Regions from separate parts of the Pseudoalteromonas undina genome, predicted to be linked through region 1. Evidence: predicted binding sites of a transcription regulator. Region 1 holds the regulator's gene; each other region holds the start of a gene.
The links. The regulator LexA, encoded in region 1, represses DNA repair genes until DNA is damaged. The targets are predictions, from matches to a motif close to TACTGTATNNNNATACAGTA.
Positions count from the first base shown of each region.

Region 2: the regulator LexA is predicted to act here: its motif matches at 1,955-1,974, upstream of dinB (DNA polymerase IV).
Region 3: the regulator LexA is predicted to act here: its motif matches at 2,195-2,214, upstream of PUND_RS07075 (exonuclease domain-containing protein).
Region 4: the regulator LexA is predicted to act here: its motif matches at 2,115-2,134, upstream of PUND_RS15625 (DUF4007 family protein).

Region 1 covers NZ_AHCF03000003.1:2,305,642-2,309,945, forward strand. The annotation lists gene coxB (cytochrome c oxidase subunit II) at 1-882, opposite strand, end outside; gene lexA (transcriptional repressor LexA) at 1,358-1,975, opposite strand; gene PUND_RS14315 (M12 family metallo-peptidase) at 2,280-3,770, shown strand; gene PUND_RS14320 (PaaI family thioesterase) at 3,921-4,304, shown strand, end outside.
Region 2 covers NZ_AHCF03000002.1:564,134-568,437, forward strand. The annotation lists gene PUND_RS03255 (aldo/keto reductase) at 91-1,143, opposite strand; gene PUND_RS03260 (acyl-CoA thioesterase) at 1,156-1,587, opposite strand; gene dinB (DNA polymerase IV) at 1,986-3,041, shown strand; gene PUND_RS03270 (M17 family metallopeptidase) at 3,152-4,304, shown strand, end outside.
Region 3 covers NZ_AHCF03000003.1:748,150-752,453, forward strand. The annotation lists gene PUND_RS07065 (response regulator) at 1-446, shown strand, start outside; gene PUND_RS07070 (sugar porter family MFS transporter) at 607-2,031, opposite strand; gene PUND_RS07075 (exonuclease domain-containing protein) at 2,226-4,304, shown strand, end outside.
Region 4 covers NZ_AHCF03000004.1:120,852-125,155, reverse strand. The annotation lists gene PUND_RS15635 (ATP-binding protein) at 1-314, opposite strand, end outside; gene PUND_RS15630 (DEAD/DEAH box helicase) at 314-1,960, opposite strand; gene PUND_RS15625 (DUF4007 family protein) at 2,229-3,164, shown strand; gene PUND_RS15620 (hypothetical protein) at 3,157-4,304, shown strand, end outside.

The DNA of each region.
Region 1 (4,304 bases):
TTGATGACACGCTGCACAGCTCGCCATATAAACTTGCTCACCAAGAGCCATCAGCTCCTCTTTTGGTACCACTTGATCTAATAACGCAGCGTCTGCTTCAGCCGCTTTTTGTTTAGCTTGTTTAGCTTCTGCCAACCACGTTTTGAAGTCTTCTTCTGTTTTTGCTTCTACCACAACAGGCATGAAGCCATGATCTTTACCACACAGCTCTGCACACTGCCCGCGGTAAGTACCTACTTCATTAATACTGGTCCATGTTTCGTTAATAAACCCAGGGTTTGCATCTTTTTTAACTGCAAAATCAGGTACCCACCATGAGTGAATTACATCATCTGAAGTCATTAAAAAACGTACTTTTTGATTAATCGGTAGCACCAGCGGCTTATCTACTTCGAGTAAATAATTCGGGTTTTTATCGGCAAGATTCGTTATTTCATTTTGAGGAGTCGCTAACATTGAATAAAACTCAACGTCCTCCCCCATATACTCGTAATGCCACTTCCACTGTGATCCAGTAATTTTTATGGTGATATCAGCTTTGCTGGTATCCTCCATGGCAATTAACGTTTTAGTCGCAGGAATGGCCATAACAATTAAGATGACAAAAGGAATGGCAGTCCAGAGTATTTCTACTTTGGTACTTTCATGAAACTGGGCAGGGACAGCCCCTTTAGACTTGCGATGATGGATGAGTGCCCAAAACATAATGGCAAACACGATCACCCCAATCACACAACATATTAAAAATATGGTCATGTGCAGTTGGTATACATTATTACTTATATCAGTTACGCCTTTACGCATATTATATTGGCTATTAGCAAGCACATTTTGCGAAAAAACTAACAATATAAGCCACAAGGAAGAACTCAGCTTACCCATGTGACGGCTCCTTTGATGCTATTGCTGACGCAAAGCGAAGAGGCATACGGCTTAAACGCCCATTCGTTATTTTTATTTTTTATAAGGGTGCTGGAGTTACTAAATGTGTGTGCTCAAAACGACAAGGCTGTGAGTTATTTTTATTCCAGCTCTTTAATAACTAGTTAAAAAATAAACAATAAGCAAGGTGAGTATGAAAAATAAACAAGGGGGTTACTTAAAAAAGTGCAGCAAAAAAATATTAACTAATGAGGTAATTAATCTAAGAGTCAGAGTTGGTAAGGGGTAGCTTGAATAACAGCGGAAAAAATATAAAGTTTTATGATTTAAAACAATTAGAATAAATTTGTTTATCTATAAAGTATTTAGTGATTTTTTGAAATAACAAAAAGCGATTCACAAGCAATATCGTACAAAAATAATTCATGTAAAAACAGCGCCTAATCAATATTAAGCGCTAAGTTATGTTTAAATATCACATCCAATCAGCGTTACGAATAACACCCACCGCTAAACCTTCAATATTGAAAGATTCATTCTCCAAGTCTACTTCAATAGCTGAAAACTCGTCATTTTCAGCATGCAGTAATACTTTTCTGCCGGCTTTTTCTAGACGTTTAACCGTAACATCATCATCCACTCGAGCAACAACAACCTGACCATTTTCAGCTACTTGAGTTTTATGTACAGCGAGTAAGTCGCCATCCATAATGCCAATATCTTTCATACTCATGCCGTTAACACGCAGTAAAAAATCGGCCGCAGGTTTAAACATTAAAGGGTCAATTTTACAGTGGCTTTCTACATGCTGTTGCGCCAATATTGGCTCACCCGCAGCAACTCGACCAATTAAAGGTAAGCCCAGTTGCTCTGGCTCTTCTTCTTCAACAAGCTGAATACCCCGACTCGCGCCCGGCTTCATTTTAATCACACCTTTTTTAGCCAGTGCTTTTAAATGTTCTTCTGCAGCATTTGCACTTTTAAAACCCAGTGTTTGTGCAATCTCGGCACGTGTAGGAGGCATACCAGTGTCTTTAATAAACACTTTGATAAGTTCGAGTATTTGCGCTTGGCGTTTCGTTAATGGTCGCATACAACTGGTTTTCCATACAGTACAATTAACTGTGAGTATATACAGTTATTTTAAGATCGCAAATATAAATTAAGTTAGTTCCACTGATAATAATTAGCTTATCGCATTAGGATATAACCCGCTCTTAACTACTAAAAATTATTTTTGCACTGATTAAAGCAACCCATCAACAGTAAAAATAAAAAATGTATCTTAAAATTTACAACAATAGTTAATTTTAATAGGTGGCAATGTTAATTAATTGAAATAAAAATATTAGCGTGTACACTTTATGTGGACAAAACAAACCAAAAAGGACTATGAAATGAAAAAATACTCACCTTTATTTATCGGACTCCTATTCAGCGGCTATACACAAGCTCAAGTTCCGCTTTTTGAAGTGCAATATATTAATGAGTCACAAAGCGTGGCCACACAAACAAGTAATCAATTACAGTTTGGCCAGCCTCTTTTTGAGCTCACAAATAGCACAAATACCTTTCTTTTACCTGTTAAAGGTAACGACATTGAATTTATAAAAAGTTCAACAAGTTTGTCAGCAACGGGAAGCTTAATTTGGATTGGTAAAAGTTTAGAAGATGACGAAATAACACTTATTAAATCTGCAAAAGGCATTTCGGGTACTGTAAAAGTAGGTGAACAGATATATAAATTACAACCAAATAAGCACTCTGGTCATAATTTCATTGAATTAGATCCCCAAAAGCAGCCAGCTGAACATGCTCCCGACTATAAACAGTCTAATCACCTGGAGTTTATGAGTGAACAAATTTTAATAGCTCAAAACACTCAATCGGTAATGGCTAACGAAACGCAAAGTAATATTAGTTTATTAGTTTTATATACCCCAGCAGCAGCTCAAAAATCAGGGGATATAAATAGCTTAATTGATCTTGCGGTTGTTGAAACCAACCAAGGTTATCAAAACTCAGGCGTCAACGCAGTTGTTAGCATAGCCCACATGAGCCAAATTAATTATACTGAAGCTGCAAACTCAAGTACTGATTTAAATCGTTTAGCAGCTAAGAACGATGGTTATATGGATGAAGCACATACATTACGCGATCAATTCGGTGCAGATGTAGTTATATTAGTAAATGATGTCAATGGTTACTGTGGCCAGGCCAAAGCCATTGGCGCTAATGCTCAAAGCGCTTTTGCTATGGTCGATTATAATTGTGCAACGGGCTACTATTCCTTTGGTCATGAGATTGGGCACTTACAAGGCGCTCGCCATAATCCAGAAAACGATCCTTCAACAACTCCTTATTCATTTGGACATGGTTACCAACAGCCTCAATCACAATGGCGTTCAGTGATGGCATATAATTGTCCAGGTAATTGTACACGTATTAATTACTGGTCGAACCCTAATAAATCATACAATGGAGATGTAATGGGGACTTCGGCAGAACATGACAATGCCAGAGTGTTAAACTTAACTAACCCTATTATTGCAAACTTTAGATCTTCAACCCCCCCAATTCCTGGTGACAATGTACTCCAAAATAACCAAGCAATTATGGTTAATGGCGCAAAGAATAGCGAAAAATTATTTACATTTGCAGTACCAAGTGAAGCAACACAAGTTACTTTTAGAACATCAGGTGGTAGTGGTGATGCTGATATATATGTAAAATTTAACGAAACGGCATCCACAAATAATTTTGATTGTCGCCCATATAGAAATGGCAATAATGAGAGCTGCAGTGATACTCGCAGTGGAAATTACTCTGTCATGCTCAAAGGCTTTGATGCTTATAATAATGTAGAACTGGTCGCTAGTTACCAATAATAAGCAAGCTACATAAGCAGGCGTCGTAGTATGGCTACCTGCTTAAATTAAGCTAAAAAAATTTTATTTGCTATCACTCACGACAAGATTTAAATTTCACCTTAATATGAGCTCAATTTTATATTTTTAAACATTCTTTTAGGAGCGAGTATGAGCATTTGGCACCAACCAATTACATTAGAGTTTTGTAAGCAATTAGATCAAGGGATCACTGGCCAAGGCACGCTCATGAAGACCATGGGAATTGAAATCAGTGAAATTGGAGATGACTACTTAGTCGCCACTATGCCGGCAATTCCAGAGCATCATAACCCTATGGGTATAGTGCATGGTGGTGCCAATGTGGTCCTTGCTGAAACCGTAGCAAGTTATGCCGCTAACTTTGTAGTTGATTTCAGTCGATTTTATTGTGTTGGGCAAGAGATCAGCGCAAGCCACTTAAAAGCGTCACGCAACGGCACATTAACGGCTACCGCAAGGGCTTATCATATTGGTAAACGCAGCTCAGTTTGGGACATTAAAATAACCAATAGT
Region 2 (4,304 bases), on a different contig from region 1:
TTTAATTATACCTTAGCGCTTAAAAAATAAACATAAAGAATAGCAAAGAATCAACATTATTGAATAACATTTACTCTTTGCTTAATTTCATTAGTATGGCATTGGGTTATTTCTGAATATGGTATCAATCGCTAGAAGTACATCGTCGCTAAGAGTTAGCTCAAATGCATCAATGTCTTCTTTTAATTGCGCCATAGTAGTGGCACCAATAATAGATGAGGTAACGCCATCCACTTGATTACACCACGCTAGCGCTAATTGTGCTGGTGTTATGTTGTGTTCATGGGCAAGTTCAACATACTCTTTGGTCGCCTTTTGTGATTGTGGCGTATCTCTAAAAATACCGTTACGCTGCATAAATGTCCAGCGAGAGCCTTCAGGGCGTGCTCCATTTAGATATTTACCCGTTAATAGTCCAGCAGCTAAAGGTGACCAAGGTAAGTAAGCAATATCTTCATGCACACATTGCTCTATTAAATAAGGCCAATCTTTCGCATGCGCTAAACTAAACTCATTTTGAATAGACACCATTTTTGGTAAATTGTGCTCTTTGGCTAAATTTAAAAATTGGCTAATCCCCCACGGGGTGTCGTCAGAAAGTCCACAGTGTTTAATTTTACCCGCTTTAACACACGCATCTAAACCCTCTAAAATATCAAGCATGTCAGCGGTGTGCTGTTTTGCATCGACCTCAGTAAATTTAAGCATGCCAGGCCATTGCCTTGCAAAATGAGGAGTGCGGCGATTTGGCCAATGTAATTGGTATAAGTCAATATAGTCGGTTTGTAGGCGTTTTAGAGACTGATCAACTGCATCAATAACAGCTTGGCGAGTAATATCACCACCATCACGGATCCATGAAAGCCCATTACCGGCAATTTTAGTTGCAATAACAATGTCTTTTCGTTTCTGTGAATTACGTGCAACCCAATTCCCTATAATTTCCTCAGTTTTACCATAAGTATCGGGAGAGGGAGGAACTGCGTACATTTCTGCCGTATCAATAAAGTTAACACCACGGTCAAGAGCATAGGCTATTTGCTCATCAGCATCATGCTGGGTGTTTTGTACTCCCCAAGTCATACTACCTAAACAGACCCTAGAAACACTAATATCACTACTGCCTAATTGACTATATTGCATTACTAATCCTAATTATTCGTTTTCAGAGTTTGCTTTTAAAGCCGATAACAAAGGTTCTGTGATCGTGGCTTTTTGCTCTGTTTTAAAGTCAAACATCACCACTTTTGACATGCCAGTGGTCGTTATCGCATTTTGCGCATGGCTAAATACACTGTAATTCATTATAAATCTGTCTGACTTAATATCACTAATAGTAATACCTACGCTTAATGTGTCAGGAAACGTCACAGGGCGTTTGTAGCGAATATTATTTTCACTGATCACAGGGCCAGTGGCTTTAGCATTGATAGTATCAAATAAATTTAATTTATTTAAAAAGTCGATTCTGGCTATTTCAAAATAACGAAGATAAACACAGTTATTAACATGCTGTAGGGCATCCATATCGCCCCACGCTACAGTAATGTCGGTATGAATAGGGTGTTGTTGTTTAAACGTTTCCATGTATTTATAGCTCTTGGTTTTAAAGTATTTAGATTAGCAACATGGTCGGATGAGCTCAAGGGAATTATAGTTGGCAAAAATTCTAGGGCTAAAATTGTACCTCTTTGAATTCATGACTATAGTAACTAGTAACACACAAGGAGATAACTATGCAGAATATAATTAATTGGTTATTGGCATGCACCGTTTTTATAGCGTCGTTTACTTGTTACGCTATGGGTAATGAGGCAGGAGCAATTATTTTGATTTTATTAGGCTTTTCTTTAGAAATTTTATTTTGGATGTATTGTTTTAATAAGCCCAAGAAAAATAGGCGCTCTTTTTAAATAACAACAAGCTTGCTAATTAGCAGCGATTCCACAATAATGACTGTATAAATGAACAGTTGTTATTGTGTGATGAAAAAGTTTATTCATATAGATATGGACTGCTTTTATGCAGCCGTTGAAATGCGCGACAACCCCAAGCTTGCAAGTGTACCGCTGGCAATTGGCGGTAACAGTCGCCGTGGAGTGCTCTCTACCGCTAACTATCTTGCTAGAGAGTATGGGGTGCGCTCTGCCATGTCTAACTATCATGCCAAACAGCTTTGCCCCGATTTAGTTATTGTGCCGGGTAGAATGGCTGTTTATAAACAAGTATCAACTCAAATCCGCGCTATATTTAACCGCTATACTGATCTTGTTGAGCCTCTTTCACTTGATGAAGCGTACCTAGATGTTACCGACAGTACTGCATTTAAAGGCAGTGCAACGTTAATTGCTGAGCAGATCCGCACCGATATTTTTAATACCACAGGGCTGACCGCTTCTGCGGGGATTGCGCCAATTAAATTTATAGCCAAAATTGCTAGCGATGAAAATAAACCCAATGGCCAATTTGTAGTATTGCCTGAGCAAGTTGACTCGTTTTTAGCCCAATTACCACTAGGTAAAATTCCAGGAGTGGGTAAGGTAACCTTGGAGAAGCTTAATTTAAAAGGGTTGTACACGGGCCAAGATGTTCGCGAAAAAGGGGCTAATTGGATGCAGCAACATGTGGGGAATTTTGGCGTGTCGTTATATCAAAAATGTATGGGGGAGCATATAGGGCGGGTTTCAACTGAGCGGATTCGTAAGTCATTGAGCGTGGAGCATACTTATGAATACAACAAAAATAGTCTTGATGAGTGCTTGGAGCAATTACCGCAGCTGTTAGGTGAGCTCGAGGTTAGATTAAACAAACAGCAGCTACAAAATAAAATTAACAAGTTAAGTGTTAAAGTTAAATTTGCTAATTTTGTTGTGACCTCAGCAGATCAAGCGAATCATCAATTAAACACGGCTATTTTTAAAGAGTTACTCGCCAAAGCCTATCAACGCGGATTACAACAACCTGTGCGTTTATTAGGAATTGGTGTTGGTATTAAAAACCAACCAGAGCATAATTTACAGCTGAGTATTTTAGACGTGTAAAAGGTGTAACTCTAGGTTGCCAGTAAGTATGCAGATTACCGCAGTTTACTGGTTATAAATTGCTAAATAAATAATAATAGGGGCTACGTTTTCTAACAGGATCCTTTTTTATGGCATATCCAAAAGCAGTGCTGGCTCAGCCAGTTAGTGCAAGCCTAGATTGTGCATCACACGATGCACTAATTATTATCAGCGATGACTTTTCTCACATACCAAATACGCCTCTGCGCGATGCAATTTTAAATCAAGCTCAAGTAGACTCTCGCATAGGTAATCAAGTTACCTTGCTAGTAATTGCCGGTAAACGTGTTGTATTAGCCCCAACAGGCCCTTTAAATAGAGATTATGATGATGTACGTCGCTATTTTGATGCGGCTAAATTAGCCATTAACGAGGCTAAAGCGTCAGGCAGTGTTAACCCCGCTATTTACTTACCTGCTTTAAATACCGACAGCCGTTACCAACACGCGCTGGAAGTGGCCTATTTAGGCGCATGCCAAGCATTATGGCAGCCTCTTGAAGCACGTGAATTTCATGGTCATGGTATTGAGCCAATTACTCAAATCGGTTTAATTGATGCCAATGAGCAAACGATTAAAGCAGTCAATGCATTAGCAGCTGGACAATATGCTGCACGTGATTTATGTGGTACCGAGCCTGAACGTATGGCACCACCACGCTTTGCTGATTACTGTAGCGAACTATTTAATAATAGCGCAGTGAGCGTTGATGTGATTGATGACTTGGCTGCCATTGATAAACACTATCCGATGCTAAGTACTGTTGCTCGTGCATCTTATGCAGTAGAGCGTCATCATCCACGCGTTGTTAAACTTGAATATGTACCAGAGGGTGAAGTAACACGCACACTGATGTTTGTTGGTAAAGGCTTAGTTTATGACACAGGCGGTGCAGATTTAAAAGTAGGCGGCTACATGGCAGGTATGAGCCGAGATAAAGGCGGTGCGGCTTCTGTGGCTGGATTTATGAAAGCAGTTGCTGATTACCAACCTAAAGGCGTTAAAGTGATTGCCTTTTTAGCAGTGGTACGTAACTCAATTGGTTCAGATTGTTTTGTTCCTGATGAAATTATTACTAGCCGTGAAGGTGTGCGAGTGCGCATTGGTAATACTGATGCCGAAGGGCGTCTAGCGATGGGTGATTTACTTAGTGAAATGAAAGATTTGGCTGTAAACGAAATAAACCCAACGCTGTTTACTGTGGCTACTTTAACAGGGCATGCTGCACGTGCGATGGGACCAT
Region 3 (4,304 bases), 1.6 Mb from region 1:
TTAGTATTAGTGCACCAGAGTCAGCAGACGCTCCCTCAACCTTACCTAAAAAAGCAGCTTTGCAACCAAATCTGCTGGGTAAGCACATACTGTTGGTAGAAGATAATGCGATAAATCGGCAGGTTATTTCAAAAATGTTGGAGCCGACTAAAGCTGTGGTTGTTATGGCCGAGGATGGTATTAAGGCTCTTGATGTATTAAAAGAGCAATCGTTTGATTTGATTTTAATGGATTGCCAAATGCCTAACATGGATGGTTATGAATGCACACGTACAATTAGAGTTATGGAACTTAAAACAGGTTGGCGAGTGCCTATAGTAGCGATTACGGCTAATGCCTATGAAGAAGATAAACAGCGATGCTTAATAGCCGGTATGGATGACTTTATTGCCAAACCAATTAATAGTGATGATTTATACACTGTGATTGGTAATATACTCAGTTGATAATGGTTCAACAGGCAAAAGCTTACACCGTGCCTGAGAGTATCCGCTTGCCAAATGGTTAAATGTATCTAATTAGTTTTATGAGCAGAAAAATAAGATAATAGAATGGGGATTAGCCTGAGTAAACTAATGGAAAGTCGATGCTACTCAGGCTAAATAATTACATTGACTCTAATTTCATACCGCGTGTTTCTTTGATGTATTTGACCACAAAAAATACACTAATAAATGCCGATAAGGCATAAAAGCCATAAGCGCCAGCTAAACCAATACTGCCGAGCATAATCGGGAAGGTCATAGTAATAGCAAAGTTAGCTATCCATTGCGCGCTAGCTGCAACAGCAAGGGCCGCACCGCGAATACGGTTATTAAACATTTCGCCAAGTAGCACCCACACTATAGGGCCCCAACTTAAGCCAAAAAATACCACAAACAAATTAGCCATTATTAATGCAAAGGTACCCATATTTTCGCTAAGTGCTAACTTGCCTGCTTCATCAAGTCCAGCGCTACCAAAGGTGTAAGTAAGTGCACTTAAACTAATAAACATACCTAAGCTACCTACCAATAATAGTGGCTTGCGGCCTACTTTATCGACTAAGGCAATAGCAATAAAGGTAGATAAAATATTGGTGGTGCCGGCAAGTACATTAATAAACAGTGATTGTGATTCATCAAAGCCGGCGGCTTGCCATAGCTCTGAACCGTAATAAAATACCACGTTAATACCAACAAATTGTTGGAAAACAGATAAAGCTACACCCACCCAAACAATAGGGTGTACTTTTTTACTGCCATCAATAAATAAGTCGCGAATACTTGGCTTTTTATCACTTTGCAGAGACTGCTTCACGTCACTGATTTGTGTATCTGCATTATCATTTGAGATTTTGTTAAATACAGTTTTAGCGTGTTTAAGTTTACCTTGTGCAACTAGGTAACGCGGTGATTCAGGAATAAACAGTACACCAATTAAAAATAAGCCTGCAGGAACAAGTTCAGCCCAAAACATCCAGCGCCACGCGGCTAAATCTAACATTAAAATACCCTCGGCACCGCCAGCAGCGTTAGCAATTAGGTAGTTACTTAAAAAAGCTGCAAATAAACCAAGAACTATAGCGAGTTGTTGCAGTGTAGCTAAGCGACCACGTAGACTCGCAGGAGCAACTTCTGCTATATAAGCAGGCGCTAAAACCGAGGCTGCACCTATACCTAACCCACCAAACAAGCGGTAAAAAATAAACTCAGCAGAACTATCTGCAATGCCAGAGCCAAAAGCGCTGACTGCAAATATAATGGCAGTGACAATCATAATAGCGCGACGGCCAAACTTGTCAGCTAATGGGCCAGCGGCGAATGCCCCTAATGCACAGCCTAATAATACAGATGCAACATTAAAACCAGTTGCAACACTGCTTGAATTAAATGTATTACCCAATGCCGATACGGTGCCATTTATAACGCCTGAATCAAAACCAAATAAAAAGCCACCAATAGCGGCAACGGCCGATATAAAAATAACATAAAAAAGCGAGCACTTAGTCTGTGCGCTATGCTCACCTTTAGTTGCATGCTGTGTCGTCATGTTGTTCAATCCTAATTTTTATTATGTGTAATGTAGTTAAAGTGCCACTAATAATTTGCGGGCAACCTTAGCACAGAGTAATCACGCTAAAAAAGATATTTCAATAGTAATACGTATGCATAAAAAAATTTTATTGGGTTGATAAAAATAATGAGATGCTGGATACTGTTTTTATATACAGTGTGGGCGGTTTTATGAAAAAAGAGTTACCAGCGAAATATTATTTGGCACATTTTAGAGAGCTATTAACTTTTGTGAGCGAGAAATGCATGCATTTACTCGAGCAAAAGCATATTTCATTTATTAGTAAAATAAACACGCTCGACGAGCAGAGCCAGTGTATGTTGGCGCGCATTTATTCTCGTAAGCCTTATTTAGTTCAAACCCAATCATTAAACTACAAAGAAATTAGCTCGCCATACCAAGCACTTTTTAAATTAAAAGCGGCAAAGTTAATTGTAGAACCCTCTGATAAAGATCATAAGCAACTACTAAGTCACCTAACAAAACCGGCCTTAATAGAGCTGCTAGAAAAGCAAGAACAAACGCCATTATTTAAAAAAAGCGCTGCTAAAAGTAACTTAGTTGAAATAGCTATTTCATTCTTTGAATCTAAGCCAGAGTGTCTTGCACACTTATATAATCAGTACGTGATAAATAATAGAGAAGAGTATTACGAGTATTTTGAATTTTTATACATTGGCAGGCTCAGTGCAGGCGATATTAATCATCAAAATCGATTTGTACTAAGAGATTTAGGCGTAACACCTGTTAGGCAAGAGCATAATGAAAGCTTATCGCGCTTTGATTCAATAAAAGAAGCGCAGTCTAACTATGCATTAAACCGTTTGCGACTAACGCTTAAAAATACAAAAGATGACAATGAAAGAGAGGAACTAGCAAAGCAGCTAATAAATAAAGTAGCAGTAGGGGTTATTGCACAAGAGTTAAAAAACAAGTTACTGGTTATACTTTTTAAGCAACTAAAAACAACTAACCCAACACTTGCGTTTGATTTACTTAACGCCTGCGAAGACGATGCACAAGCCCTCGAGATTCAAATAAGGGAGCAATATCGACAGGGCAATAAGCAATGGGTAAAAGCGCAGCTTGAGCAAATTATAGAAAATCCGCTTAGTGATGAGTTACTGTATTTCGCAGATGACTTTTTAATGCGTAAATTTAACAAGCAAACCCGTTCGCGGCTCAGTGAAATGTTAGCCAGTACACGCTGCATTATAGAAGTTGATGAACTTTACCGAGGCGATGTTGAGTTAGGTGTAAGCGATCACTACACTCGTCAAGGTAAACAGGTTTTTTATACTGAGAATACCTTGTGGCAAAGCTTATTTACACTGGTTTTTTGGCAAGAGCTGTTTATTGAAACTCCGACGCCTCCTTGTAATGAATTTGATATTTTCCCGCAAGCGTTAAAAACAGACTCCTTTTACTTAAATCAATCCTCACAAATAGAAGCGCGGCTGGCTGCGTGTAATAGTACCCCCAAATTGCTGCGTTTAGTGTGTAACCATGCCGCGAAGTATTATGAGCAACCAAATGGCTTATTTAGGTGGCACCCAGATGTTTTAAAGCCAGTAGAGATGCTTATATTAAATAGCCCAATAACGGCTTTACTTCAGCATTTAAAAAATATGGCAAAGAACTACCGACAATTAAAAGATGGTTACCCCGATTTAATGGTTGTTGATAACAGCGCTGTTCATTTTGAAGAGGTTAAAGCGCCAGGCGATAAGCTTAAAAGAAACCAGTTAGTGAGTATCGATAATTTAAAAAGCTGTGGCTTTATCGTAAATATTGCAGCGGTAAACTGGTATGTAGATCCTAAGCGAATTTATAGTGTGGTAGATATTGAAACGACGGGGGGACTAAAAGGGGGGAACCGAATTACCGAAATTGGTATTGTTAAAATACAGCAAGGCAACATCATTGATACATGGACTACGCTGATAAACCCAGAGCGGCCTATCCCTCGTTTTATTACTAAACTAACCGGTATTAACGACGCCATGGTAAGTGATGCGCCTATATTTAGCGACATTGTTTCGACTTTATTAGATAAGCTTTCGGGTAGTATTTTTGTCGCTCACAATGTTAATTTTGATTATGGCTTTATTAAAAAAGAGCTTGAGGAGCTGGGAATCAACTTTAAAATGCCAAAACTATGTACCGTTGTTGAATCACGTAAAGCATTTAAGGGATTAAAGTCGTATTCGCTCGGTAATTTATCGACACACTTTAATTTAGACTTAACT
Region 4 (4,304 bases), on a different contig from region 1:
GATGAATTTGGTAATCCCATACCAAACTTACCCATACCGCCCGTATCTTTACGGTGTGTACCGCCACCAAATTGCATAGCAACTCTAAGGGTATCGATATCCATACCTACACCATTATCCCAAAGGGAGATTTCTGATACGGTATAATTTTTACGGGCTTTTAGTTGTTCTTCTATAAAACCAACTTCTACACGGGTGGCCGTTGCTTGTAAGCTATTATCGATAAGTTCAGCTAAAGCGTATGCTGTATTGTTGTAACCATTATCCCTTAATGACTCAATAACAGTCTCAGCACTTAAAAATCTATTACTCATTATTTTATATCCTTTTCTGCCCACATATCATTCCAATAACCAAATGCGAGGCTAATACTTTGAAATTCAGGTATGTTATCCATCACTGTATAAATATTGCATTCTTTGTTACCGCCGCTTTTATAGCCACGCATAGCACGGCCCGCCATTTGCAAATACTGTACTAAGGAGTTCATTGGCTTAGCAATTACAGTAACGTTAGTTTTAGGTGCATCAAATCCTGCTGTTAGGACATTAAAATTAACAAGAACTTGCAGCTCACCATTTTTATATTGCGCTATTTTTGCTCTGCGGCTCTCTACTGTGTCATTTTTACTATCAATAGAAGCTGCTTTAATACCTTGATAAGCAAGTGCAGTGGCAAGGTTAATTCCGTGATCAACGGTGCAGGCAAAAACAATGATTTGTGACCCAAGTTTACATTCATCAATAATCGCACTGAGGATCTGACGATTTCGCTCTATGTTATTTGCTAACGTCGTCATTGTTTCTACACCGCCGGCATCTCTTAGTTCATATGCAGCAATACCGGAGTGGTCATAGTTTAATGACTTAAAGTTTGCTTTAGCTAAATAACCCTTTTCAACCAAGTAATCTATTGGCGAGAGATAACCTGATATTTGCATAGAAACTTTATTGTTGTAGAAAAAATTAGCTAAACGAGCATCTTCTTCGGATAGTCCATCTTCAGAGTAGCTTCTGCCAGGAGTGGCAGTTAAACCAATTAAGTCAGCGTGAAATGCTTTGTCATCAATAAAGTCTTGAACAACTTCTTGAAACTTAGGAGCTACAGCTTTGTGGGCTTCATCAAAAATTACTAATGTTACTTTTTCAGCCAACTTGCTATATAAAAGTTGTAACTGTCTTGAATCGCTTTTTCGTAAACTTAAAAATTTATGTAACCCAGCAACGACAAACCCGGAGTCAATACCACTTAAACTTTCTGTAGAGCTTGAATAAAAGCCATATAAAGAAGTAGAACGATTACCTAGTGACTGCCATGCTTTTGAAAATTCAGAATAGGCTTGCGAGCAAAGTTCTTCCCTGTCTGCTAGCCACAAAACTAAGTTATTCTCAGATTGCCTTAAATGTTCGGCAGCAATATTCATTGCAGTTCGTGTTTTACCTGCCCCTGTAGGCAGGTGAATAAGCACTCGCCTTTTATCCTGTACAAGTTCAGAAAACACCTGTTTGCTAATGTTTTGTTGGTAAGGGTATAAACCATAGTTAGGATCTATATGAGTAATACTCTCTAGCGCGTTATCTTGCTCTAATTGGCTTTCGTATAATGCAGATAGGCCCATTAAAGCAGCAAATTTGTCAGGATTTTCATCTGCCCAACTTATTATTGCATCGTAATGTTCGGGGGTTACTTGCTTTGCTTGAAGTTCAAAACTAGGAAACAGCTCAGCTAGCTGCTTTGCTGATAGGCGCTCAACTAACTTATTTCGAAGTCGTGAGTCAAAAATAAAATCGACTTGTTTAACACTCGCAACTATTCCGGCAAGTTTATTTTTATTATATGAATTGGCCTCTGAGACCTGATTGTCTTGCGCATCAAGTTGAAGTGCGAAATTTATTGAATTTTTAGGAAGAAAGCTTAACAATTCATCTTCAGAAAAGTTTAATAAAATTTTAGCAAGCATCTTTAGTCCTTTAATGTAAATCAATGTGATAGCTTCCATTGCATGTAAGCCCATGGGTACAGATCAGACTAAATCACTTGATTATTTGTCTTTATATTCAAAACTTTACAATAAACCCCTCCTATCTACAAGGGTATTGAGATAATTTAAATAAAACTGTATAAAGGTACAGTTTTTTAATGATTAATTACCTAGAAGACTTCCTCTTAACCTTAATTCAAGTTAATATCGCCGCTTGGACAATTTCTCCAGAGGAACTCTAAAAGCAATGAAAGCTAAGTTTACAGGTCACGATACATTCCCTCTGCGCTATGGATGGCTATTCAAAGCGGTTAATCATTTGAATTCAAATGGTAATTTTTCAAGTTCTGACGAAGAAAGTATTCGTCATTCTATCGTAGAGCTTGGCGTTGGTAAAAATATGGTTAAAGCTATTCAGTATTGGGCTGAGTCGAGCGGCATTATAGAAAGCGACAGAAAAAATAATAAAACCTTTCATAATGTGACGAAAAACAAAGGGCACTTTTTGTTTGGTGACAACGGCAAAGATCCTTACCTCGAATTGCATGGTTCTATTTGGTTATTGCACTTTTGGCTAAACTTTAATGATGAACACCTAACCGCCTATCGCTACTTTTTTAATTACTCTAATGTTCAGTATTTTGAAAAATCAAAGCTGATCGATGATTGCTATGAAGATGCAAAGCGCCTAGTTAAAAGCGAAGTTGGTAATATTACGACTATAAAAAAAGACATGGATTGTTTTTTAAATATGTACAGTAAAAAGGTTAAGTCTACAGCTAAGAAGATAGATGAAGATCACTTCACTTCTCCCCTTGCTGAGCTTAATTTACTACAAGATAACGGCCGCTCTTTTTATGTCAGTAATTTAACTGAAAGGCCTGAGTTACCTATTGAAGTATTTATCTATGCGTTACTCGAATTCTTTAAAGTAGAAACAACTGAATCAAAAGTGAGCACTGTTGATTTTGATTCGTTACTTACTAAACCGTGTTCACCTGGCCGAATATTTAGATTATCTGAGGCTGGCCTAGGGCAAAAACTCGATGAAGCTCAGCAACATACTAAAAAAGAAATATCATGGGTTGATTCATTAGGGCTAAGACAAGTAAATATATCTGAATCAGTAAAAAACAATACTTTCAAATACTTAAATGACTATTACGGCAAATCCAATGTCTGAATCTATTATTGAAATAAATCAACGATATAAAAGCTCCACTCGCATTGATGTTGATAGTGCTAACCTAAACCCCTTTATAGATGACTTTATCGTACATGGAACGGCTATTAATGTACTTGATACTGTAAGCCGTGAGTTTGAGGGCAGTACACAAAGAGCCTATACAATCACGGGCCCTTATGGCTCTGGTAAATCGACTATAGCCTTATTTTTATCTTGCTTGCTTTCTACAGATTCAGAACAACGTAGTTACGCTTTAAACAAGCTTAATAATTCTCAAAAAGTAATAACTGGGTTTGATGATAGGTTTAAAATTACTAATGGTTGGAAAACCATTAAGCATGTCTGTGGCCTTGAAGCCCCCGCAAATAGTATTCTAATAAGCTTATTGAAAGCGTTTAATATCAAGTTTAATGCAGAAGATATACTCGCTCTTGATGATGATAAGTGCTTAGCAAAAATAAAATCTATTTTACAAAAACAAAATGATAACGAAGACGGCGTTTTAATTTTGCTCGATGAAATGGGTAAAGCTTTAGACTATCAATCGCGAGCAAATAAAGACTTACATTTATTTCAGTCTCTCGCTGATATTGTTCAACAAGTAAAACGCCCTGTATTACTGGTTGGTTTTTTACATCAAGCATTCTCTGATTACGCTAAAAATAAAGACGTAAAAACACAGCAAGAATGGAGTAAAGTTCAAGGCCGCTATAGAGACTTAAGCTTTAACCCTTCGATTGATGAATCTTTAGTACTTGTAGGTGACTCAATATTTAGAGCCCCAAAAGTAGTAAAAGCTATAGAATCAAAATATGAAAAGCTGGTCGAGGTTGTAAGTTCGGCGTTTGCAAATCAAAACAAAAATATTGATGCATTAAGTAATACCTTACCGCTAGATCCTATAGTTAGCTTATTACTTGGCCCTGTTTCTCGTCGTCGTTTTTCTCAAAATGAGCGTAGTTTGTTCGGCTTTTTAGCGTCACATGAGAAATATGGATTTAGAGAGTTTTTAGAAACAGAATATAGCGAACTTAATGAAGCGCTAAGTTTGTACCGCCCTGAAATGTATTGGGACTATTTACACCATAATTTACACCATTTAATTGTTACTTCACAAGATAGTAAAGCATGGCTAGA